Regions from separate parts of the Chryseobacterium sp. GW823-FHT05E08 genome, predicted to be linked through region 1. Evidence: riboswitches for the same ligand, from Rfam matches in the RefSeq annotation. Region 1 holds a riboswitch; each other region holds the start of a gene.
The links. A riboswitch is a leader RNA that binds a small molecule or an ion and turns the genes downstream of it on or off. The one in region 1 is predicted to bind S-adenosylmethionine.
Positions count from the first base shown of each region.

Region 2: another riboswitch for S-adenosylmethionine. It lies ahead of AC1Q7L_RS06810 (TonB-dependent receptor plug domain-containing protein); the one in region 1 lies ahead of AC1Q7L_RS09550 (SusC/RagA family TonB-linked outer membrane protein).
Region 3: another riboswitch for S-adenosylmethionine. It lies ahead of AC1Q7L_RS10255 (alpha/beta fold hydrolase); the one in region 1 lies ahead of AC1Q7L_RS09550 (SusC/RagA family TonB-linked outer membrane protein).

Region 1 is NZ_JBXAHY010000002.1:787,573-790,855, forward strand. It holds gene pckA (phosphoenolpyruvate carboxykinase (ATP)) at 1-415, shown strand, start outside; gene AC1Q7L_RS09545 (type II 3-dehydroquinate dehydratase) at 541-948, opposite strand; SAM riboswitch class I at 1,191-1,287, shown strand; gene AC1Q7L_RS09550 (SusC/RagA family TonB-linked outer membrane protein) at 1,371-3,283, shown strand, end outside.
Region 2 is NZ_JBXAHY010000002.1:195,820-199,102, reverse strand. It holds gene AC1Q7L_RS06815 (alpha-amylase family glycosyl hydrolase) at 1-1,545, shown strand, start outside; SAM riboswitch class I at 1,689-1,795, shown strand; gene AC1Q7L_RS06810 (TonB-dependent receptor plug domain-containing protein) at 1,893-3,283, shown strand, end outside.
Region 3 is NZ_JBXAHY010000002.1:930,049-933,331, reverse strand. It holds gene AC1Q7L_RS10260 (ACT domain-containing protein) at 1-349, opposite strand, end outside; gene AC1Q7L_RS10255 (alpha/beta fold hydrolase) at 353-1,291, opposite strand; SAM riboswitch class I at 1,357-1,464, opposite strand; gene AC1Q7L_RS10250 (MGH1-like glycoside hydrolase domain-containing protein) at 1,652-3,283, shown strand, end outside.

The DNA.
Region 1 (3,283 bases):
TGGTGAAGCGTTCTTAACATTACATCCAACAATGTATTCAAAAACATTGATCGGAAAAATGAAAGAACATGGTGCAAAAGCTTACTTGGTAAACACAGGTTGGAATGGTACCGGAAAGAGAATTTCACTAAAAGATACAAGAGCAATTATTGATGCAATCATTGATGGATCTATCGAGAATGCTCCAAAAACTAGAATTCCAATTATGAATTTGGAGATTCCTACTGAATTACCAAACGTTTCTGAAGGTATTTTAGATCCTAGAAATACATACAGCGAAGTTACTGAGTGGGAAGAAAAAGCAAAAGATCTTGCTGCAAAATATATCAAAAACTTTGATCAGTATTGTAATACAGAAGAAGGGAAAAAGCTTATCGCTTCCGGACCTCAATTACAACAACAGACAACAAACTAAAAATAAAAATCCTCATCATTGCGTTGAGGATTTTTTTATATAATAATCACAGATTTTCACAGATCAACACAGATGTTTGCGTTATAGAATCTGTGCAAATTTGTGAAAATCTGTGGTTAATAAAATTATTTCAAACTCAAAATAGCCAATCGATATCCATCCATCCCAAAACCAGATAAAACCGCATCAGTATTTGCAGCCGTCACAGATTTCTGACGAAATTCTTCTCTTTTGTAAATATTACTAATGTGAACTTCCACTTTCTGCTTCTGAATATTCTTTAAACAGTCCGCTATGGCATAAGAATAATGCGTAAAAGCTCCCGGATTGATTACCAAAGCTTCAAAATCATCTTCTTGAAGTCTGTTAATTAACTCACCTTCAATATTTGATTGATAATATTGTATTTCATGAGAAGGAAATTCAGATTGTAAATTTTCCAAATAATCTTCCATAGAAACTGTTCCGTAAATTTCTGGTTCTCTTGTGCCTAAAAGATTCAAATTAGGACCATTGATGATTAAAACTTTCATTCTATAAAATTAATTTTTTTTTTCTATTAAGACTTAATTTTTTCATTTTAAGTGAAAATACTCTTTTACATTATTTTTAATGATATTTCTCATATTTAAAAATTTAACATTTTTTATAACTGTCTATTTTAGTGTTTTTTAAGCTTAAATTAACTTTATTTTCATAAAATTATAATTGAAAATTTTAAAGTCTACTTGTTTTGTAGACTATTTGTTTTTAGCTTTGCATTCATATTTCGATCGGCTTATAAAGAAAGATGGAGGGAACTGACCCTATGAAATCTTAACAACCTGCTCTTGGCAAGGTGTTACATTCAGCCTTTAAAGGAACAATAAGCATTTGGTTAATCGTATTTATCGATGCCCTTTGCTGACTTTTCTGCAAAGGGTAAATTTTTAATATTTGATAAATAAAATTGATTATGATTAGCAAAGGTTTAATTAATTCTAAAATTTGGATTCCACCTGTTGCTGTATTTTTCTTAGGAATTATCAGTGTACACGGTCAGGAAACAAAAAAAGATACACTTCGTGAGAAAGAAATAGATGAAGTGGTAGTTGTAGCTTACGGAAAAGCTAAAAAAACAAGTTATACAGGTTCTGTAGCAACGATTTCAAGTGAAAAGATCAACAACAGACCTGTTACCAATATTACAAAAGCTTTGGAAGGACAAGTTCCAGGGCTTCAAGCGGTAAGTTCTTCGGGACAGCCGGGGTCAACAGCTTCGATCAGAATTCGTGGAATCGGTTCGGTAAGTGCTTCAAGTAATCCATTATTTGTCGTTGACGGAATTCCTTTTGATGGAAATATCAATTCCATCAGTCCAAACGATATTGAATCGATCAGTGTTTTAAAAGATGCAACAGCAAGTTCATTATACGGTTCAAGAGGAGCGAACGGAATTATTATCATCACAACAAAATCCGGTAAAAAAGGAGAGGCTCGAGTGAATTTCAATATCAGTCAGGGTTTTTCTAGCAGAGCAGTTAAAGATTATGAACAGGTATCAACCGATCAATATTACGAATTGTATTGGGAGGCGCTGAGAAATGGATATAAATCAAGTCAGGTTTCTTCTCAACAGGCAGCACAAATGGCAACCGATAATTTGGTGAATGCTTTGGGAATTAATCCTTACGGAGCAGGTTATCCAAACCCAGTCGGAACAGACGGAAAGCTTTTAACAGGCGCAACCGCGTTATGGAATGACAACTGGAAAGATATTTTGCAAAGAACAGCTTCCAGAAGTCAGGTCGACTTAGATTTCAGTGGAGGAAATGAAAAAAGCAATTATTTTTTCTCGTTAGGATATTTAGATGATAAAGGAATTGCGATAGAATCTGGTTTCAAAAAATACAGTACGAGATTAAAAATCAATTCTGAAGTCAAAAAATGGTTGAATGTTGGAGCCAATTTAGCCTACACAAACAGTCTTCAGGAAGCACCGCCATCATCAGATTCAAGAACGGATAACGTGATCAATGCAGCGAGAGTGATTCCGTCTTTCTATCCGTATTATGAAAGAAATGCAGATGGAAGTTATAAGCTGGATTCCAACGGAAATTATATTTACGACTTCGGAAAATACAGACCAACAAGTGCTTTGCAGAATGAAAATGCAGCCGCAACGCTGCCTTTAGATAAAAACGAAAACAGAGAAGATAACTTTTCAGGAAAAGGTTTTGCAGAATTTACTTTCTTGCCGGAGCTGAAATTCAGAACAAGTTTCTCTGTTGATTTAGTGAATTACAATGGTCATTATTACACCAATCCATTATTAGGAGAAGGTGCGGAAATTGGAGGTTCAGTGACGAAAACCAACTCGAGAACGCTTTCTTATACGACGAGTAATATTTTGACTTACGATAAAAAATTCGGACAGCATCACATTAATATTTTAGGTGGACAGGAATTTTATCATTATGAATATCAGACGATTTCAGGAAGCAGAAGTCAATTTTCACTTCCGTATTATTATGAACCGGATGCTGCTGCGTTGTTAGGTGGTTTTAGTGGAAGCAGTGATAAATTAGGATTATTGAGTTTCTTAGGAAAAGCAGAATATGATTATCAGAATAAATATTTCCTTTCAGGATCAGTAAGATCGGACGGGTCTTCAAGATTCTCTCCCGAAAACAGATGGGGTACATTCTGGTCAGTCGGTGGTTCATGGAAAGCATCCAACGAAACTTTTATTAAAGACTTAAATCTCTTCAACCAGTTAACGCTTCGTGCAAGTTACGGTGGACAAGGAAATGATAAATTAAGTACTTATTATGCTTACCAAAGCTTGTATACTTTTTACAATAATTTAGGTGAAGGAGGAACGGTTGC
Region 2 (3,283 bases), 590 kb from region 1:
GCATTAGATAAAGCGTACGGAACACCGGAAAAATTCAAAGAATTTGTTGATTTGTGCCATTACAACGGGATTGCTGTGATTTTGGATGTAGCTTTAAATCATGCAACAGGACGTTCTCCGTTGGTAAGACTTTGGAATATTGATCCTGATGGAGACGGTTACGGTGATGTAGCTCCAAATAACCCATATTTTAATACAGTTCCGAAACATTCGTACAATGTTTTCAATGATTTTAACCATACAAGTCCGTCAACTAAATATTACGTTGAAAGAACGCTTCAACAATGGTTAACAGAATATCATATCGATGGTTTCCGTTGGGATCTTACAAAAGGTTTCACGCAAAGCTGTTCTGAAAATGATGAAACCTGTACCAATGCTTATCAGCAGGACAGGGTAGACATCATGAAATATTATGCTGATAAACAGTGGGCAATTGATCCAAATTCTTATATGATTTTCGAACATTTAGGAACTGATGCAGAAGAACAGCAATGGGCAAATTACAGAGTTGCAGAAGGAAAGGGTGTAATGCTTTGGAATAATCAAAATGGCGCGTACAATCAAAATACGATGGGCTACAAAGAAAACAGCAACTTTGACAGAATGAATCACACGCTTCATGGTTTCACCAATATGCACGCAGTTGGGTATGGAGAAAGCCATGATGAAGAAAGATTAATGTTTAAAAATATTTCTTACGGAGCTGTAAACGGAGCGTACGATGTTAAAAATCTAAACACAGCGTTGAATAGAATGAAAACTTTCGGAGCAACATTCTTCACAATTCCCGGCCCGAAAATGATCTGGCAATTTGGTGAATTGGGTTATGAATTCAGCATCAACAGATGTGGAGACGGATCTATCAACAATGGTTGCCGAACAGATGAGAAGCCAATTGCTTTTTCTTTAGGATATGACACTAATGCGAACAGAAAGGCAGTTTATGATACTTGGGCTCAGATCATTAATCTTAGAAGTTTGTATCCGGTATTTAAATCAAAAACATATTCTGTAGAATCAAATAATCTTACCAATGATCCTAATGGATTAATTACCAGAATTTACGTGTACGATAATACGGCAAGTACTGTTCAGAATGTTGTCGTTATAGCCAATTACGATACCTCTGCAAAAGATGTTGTGCCTTACTTCCCGTACGCAGGACAGTGGAAAAATTTACTGGATAACACAGTATCAGTAGTTTCTTCTACAACGGCTCCAATTAATCTTCAGCCGGGAGAATTTAGAATTTTCGGAAACTACACAGGAACTTTATCTACAATTGATGCTAACGCTGAAAATAAATTATCACTTCAAATTGCGGACAATCCTGTTAAAAACGGTTTAGCGAAATTAATTTATCATAAAGCCAAAAACGGCGAAATTATAATTTATGACATGAGCGGTAAAAAAATGGATTCCATTAAGCTTAAAAATGAGTCAGGAACTTATGAATTAAAAGCTAATTATCCTGCCGGAACCTATCTGGTTCATTTAAAATCTGAAACCGGAGTTGCTATCCAGAAGATGATTATTAAATAAGACAAACATAATGTATAATTAAACAAAGAGAGGTAATGAAAATTGCCTCTCTTTTTCATTTACACTAAAATTCACTTTTGACCCTTCACCTTTAAAAATTCACAATTTTTGCCAATTAAAATTATTAGTCTACCTTTGCAGTAGATTTATCAAGAAAGGTGGAGGGATTTGGCCCTGTGAAACCTTAGCAACCGGCACGTTTTCAATGTGTAAAGGTGCTAATTCCAACCCGATTGGGGGAAGATAAGTGAAGTCAATATTCTCAATATTCATTCCATTTCTTGACAATCTTTGTTGGCGGATTTTTGTCCGTCCGGGTTTATTATTAATTTTGCAAAAAACAAAAGATGAAGAAACTAAGCATATCTGTATTATTGCTTGGAGCGGTTTTCGTATCGGCTCAGGAACTTGAAAAAGAAAAACAAATCGAAGACGTAATAATCGTCGGAAACCGAAATGCTAAAAGAACAAAATTGGAAACACCTGTTCCGGTAGATGTTATCAATATTGAAAAAATACAAAAATCTGCACCTCAAACAACGGTTCAGGATCTATTAAATTATGTAATTCCCTCTTTTAATGCGGTGAGACAGTCTGCTTCTGATGGAACAGAACATATTGATCCTATGACATTAAGAGGAATGGGACCCGATCAGGTTCTAGTTTTAGTGAATGGAAAAAGAAGACACACAACATCATTAGTTAACTATCAAAATACAGTCGGAAACGGCTCTGTTGGGACAGATTTAAGCACAATTCCTGTGATTGCGATCGACAGAATTGAGGTTTTAAGAGACGGAGCAGCAGCACAATATGGTTCTGATGCCATTGCAGGCGTTATTAATATTATTCTTAAAAAAGATATAGGTGCTTCTGCAAGTTTAAACTACGGATTATCAGGTAGAAATGATGGTGAAACCTATCAGGGAGCAGTCAATTACGGAACTTCTTTAGGAAAAGATAAAAGTTATATCAATTTGTCGTTACAGCTAAGTCAAAGAGGAAAAACGACGAGAACACAGAATCATAAATTAGATATTTTTGGAGATAATTTTGCATATGAATTTGCTCCAAACCCAATTATTGCAGAACAAAATGATGATGCGGAGATTAGTAAAAGAGGCTTAACCAGAGATGATTTCAATTTCCAAATCGGTGATGCTCAAATAAAACAGGCTCAGTTATTTTTCAATGCAGAATATCCTTTTAATGACCATTTTAAACTCTATACTTTTGGAGGATTCAGTTTAAAAGAAGGTGAAGGTTTTGGTTTTAGAAGACTTCCGAGCGAAACTTCAAATATTGTTTCTTCAATTTATCCGAATGGTTTTCAGGCTAATCTGAAATCTCAGGTGTACGATCTTTCTTATGCTGTAGGAACGAAATACAATGTAAACGATTGGCTTTTTGATCTGAGTAATACTTTCGGAAGCAATACATTCAATTATAATGTTAACAACACTAATAATGCTTCTTTAGGTGCGAAATCTCCGACAAGTTTTTATGCAGGAGCGCATAGCTTTCTCCAAAATACCATTAACCTTGATGTTTCTAAGAACTTAAACAATTTCAATGTTGCTTTCGGAGGAGAATTCAGGTTTGAGCAATATCAAATCAAGGCCGGAGATGAGGCATCTTACGCAACCTATGATATTAATGGAAATATTGCAACGCCGGGATCTACAGTAGTTGGAAATGGTGGATCACAGTCTTTTATGGGCTTTTCTCCTGATAATGC
Region 3 (3,283 bases), 140 kb from region 1:
AAACGTTGTTTCTAGCTAATTCAGCCAACACTTTATTTAAATCTTCTGCAACAAAACCTATTACAGAAACATTATTTATACTGTAAATCTGGGAAACTTTTCCCGATTTTCTTTCTGCTTCAAACTCGTCAATCAGACAATTTACCGCTTTTTCGGAATCAGCTTCCTGAACCAAAATTGATAATCCGTTTTCAATTGCCTGTTGAGAAATTACCCCAACACTTATTCTCGCTAAAGTAAGCGCTTTAAAAATTCGTCCGTCAATCCCGATTTCACCTAAGAAATCCTCCCCTTCAAATTTGATGATTGATCTGTTTTTTAAAAATTTTATTTCGTTAGCATTTTTCATCGTCTATAAAATATTTTTAATGATGTTATTTAATTGTTCGTATTCCATTAAGAAGGCATCGTGCCCATGAATTGATTTGATCTCGTGATAGAAAACATTTTCCTTTTTTTCTTTAAGCTTTTCAAAGCACATTCGGATCTCGGAAGCAGGAAAGAATAAGTCTGTATCAACGGAGATCATGTGCATTCGCGCCTCGATTTTTTCCAGTTGAGCTTCTTCTGCGTTAATGTTCATTAATAAATGGTTCATCAGTTTATATGATTCTAAACTAAACCTTTCGTTTAATGAATTTCCGTGATAAACAAGCCAATCTTCCGATTCTAAAAGCTGTTTTTCCGGATTGTATTTGTTTTGAAATCTATCGTTTAAAGATTGTGGTGTTCTATAACACAACATCGCATGAATTCTGGCTTTTTGCAGTGGTTTATCATTTCCATTTAATAAAAATTTCTGAACCAGACATTGTGCATGAAGCCAATCATGAGTTTTGTAATCGCAGGCAATAGGAATGAAAATTTCGGCAAGCTGTGGGTTTTTCACCAACATTTCCCAGCCAATTCCTCCTCCTAAAGAACCTCCAATAATGGCGTACAAGTTTTTTATATTAAGCTTTTCAAGGCCTTTTAAAAAGATATTGGCAATATCTGAAGGCGTGAAATCTTCATATTCATCAATTAAAAAATTATCATAGCCGTTTCCGGGAATATTGAAACACAGAACTGTGTATTTATTTGTATCAATAACCTGATTTTCACCAATCAGCTTTTTCCACCACCCCTTTTCTCCTGAAACATCTGAATTTCCGGTTAAGGCATGATTAACTAAAATGATAGGTGCTGAAAACAGGTCTTTCCCGAAAAGCTGGTAGCTCAACGGGATATTGTATTCCTTATTGGAATTTGTCTGATACGAAAGATTAATATAGTTTAGTTCTGTTTTCAATTCTATTATACTTTTTGATAATACAATTTGAAAATGCCATTAGAAATGGCTGAAAGAACTTCAGTAAGTTATCTGTCCAAAATTATATTTGGTAGAACGTAGCACCTTCTTCGCTTGCGCAAAGGGTTGCTAAGGTTTCACAGGGTCTATCCCTCAACCTTTCTTGATAACATTTTCAATATGTGAATGATCGAATGCTGCAAAGATAAAACATTTATTTTAAAAATTTATAAAAATTTAATTTAATCTCGAAAAGCCTTTAAACAAAAGAGCTTCAGGGATATGTTACGTTTTATTCAGATTCCAAATGTTGGAATTATTTTTCAAAAAACTTACCTTCGTAATGAAAAGTGATGAAATATGAGTGTTGAAAAACAAAGACTACAAGATAAAGACTGGAAAAAATGGGGACCGTATGTAAGCAACCGACAATGGGGAAATGTGCGTGAAGACTACAGTCCGGACGGTAATGCGTGGGGATCTACAAGTCATGATAAAGCGGAAAGTTATGCTTACAGGTGGGCAGAAGAAGGCATCGCCGGAATCTCGGATCCGAAGCAGCTTTTATGTTTTGCCCTTTCTTTCTGGAACAAAAAAGATAAAATGGTAAAAGAGCGATTTTTCGGGTTGAGCAATCATCAGGGAAATCATGGCGAAGACCTCAAAGAACTCTTTTATTACTTAGATAACACACCTACTCATAGCTATATGAAGATGGTGTACAAATATCCTATTAACGAATTTCCGTACGACCAAATTATTGCCGAGAACGGAAGACGAAGCAAAAAAGAACCCGAATACGAGCTTTTTGATACTGGAATTTTCAACAATGACGAGTACTTCGATATTTTCATTGAATATTGTAAAGCTGAGCATAATGATATTTTAGTAAGAGTAACAGTTGCCAACAGAAGTCAGAAAGAGGCTCCTATATTGGTTGCTCCGACCGTATGGTTCAGAAATAACTGGAAATGGGGATACAACGTTTACAAAGGTCAGCTGAATGCTTCTTCGGAAAACTGTATCGATATTAATCACGACAGTATTTCCATTAAAAAATTCTATTCGAGAAAGAATAATTCCAACAGTGTTTTCTGTGAAAATGAGACGAATGCTCCCAAATTATACGGAACGCTTTATTCAGGAAATACCTATTTTAAAGACGGAATTAATGATCACATCATCTACGGAAGCAACACTGTAAATCCTGAAAAACAGGGAACAAAAGCTTCTTTTTTAATTGATGAAATGATTGGAGTGGGAGAATCAAAAACGTTTGATTTCAGACTTTCTCCGAATGAAACAGATGAACCATTTAATCACTTTGATGAAATTTTTAATGCAAGAATTTCTGAAGCTGATGAATATTATAACGAAATTCAACATGATGTAAGCAGTGAGGACGAAAAAAATGTGCAAAGACAAGCCTTCGCAGGGTTACTTTGGAACAAACAGTTTTATCATTACAATGTTGGAAAATGGTTAAAAGGTGATCCCAATTTTGAAGCTCCGAGAGATTTCAACAATTATGTAAGAAATACGGAGTGGAATCACATGCACAACAAAGACATCATTTCGATGCCCGACAAGTGGGAATATCCCTGGTATGCAACTTGGGATCTGGCTTTCCACTGTGTCCCTTTTGCTATAATTGATGCCGAATTTGCCAAAAACCAACTTCTTTTATTAACCAAAGAATGGTACATGCATCCCAACGGGCAACTTCCGGCTTATGAATGGAATTTGAGTGATGTAAATCCGCCTGTTCATGCATGGTCTTGTTTCCGAGTTTTTAAAATCGATGAAAAAACAAATGGAAAACCGGATCTTTTATTTTTAGAAAAAGTTTTTCAAAAACTGCTTCTTAATTTCACCTGGTGGGTGAATAGAAAAGATAAAAGCGGGAATAATATTTTCGGTGGAGGTTTCTTAGGTCTTGATAACATTGGTGCTTTTGACCGGAATATGGAGTTGAAGGACGGTCAACACCTC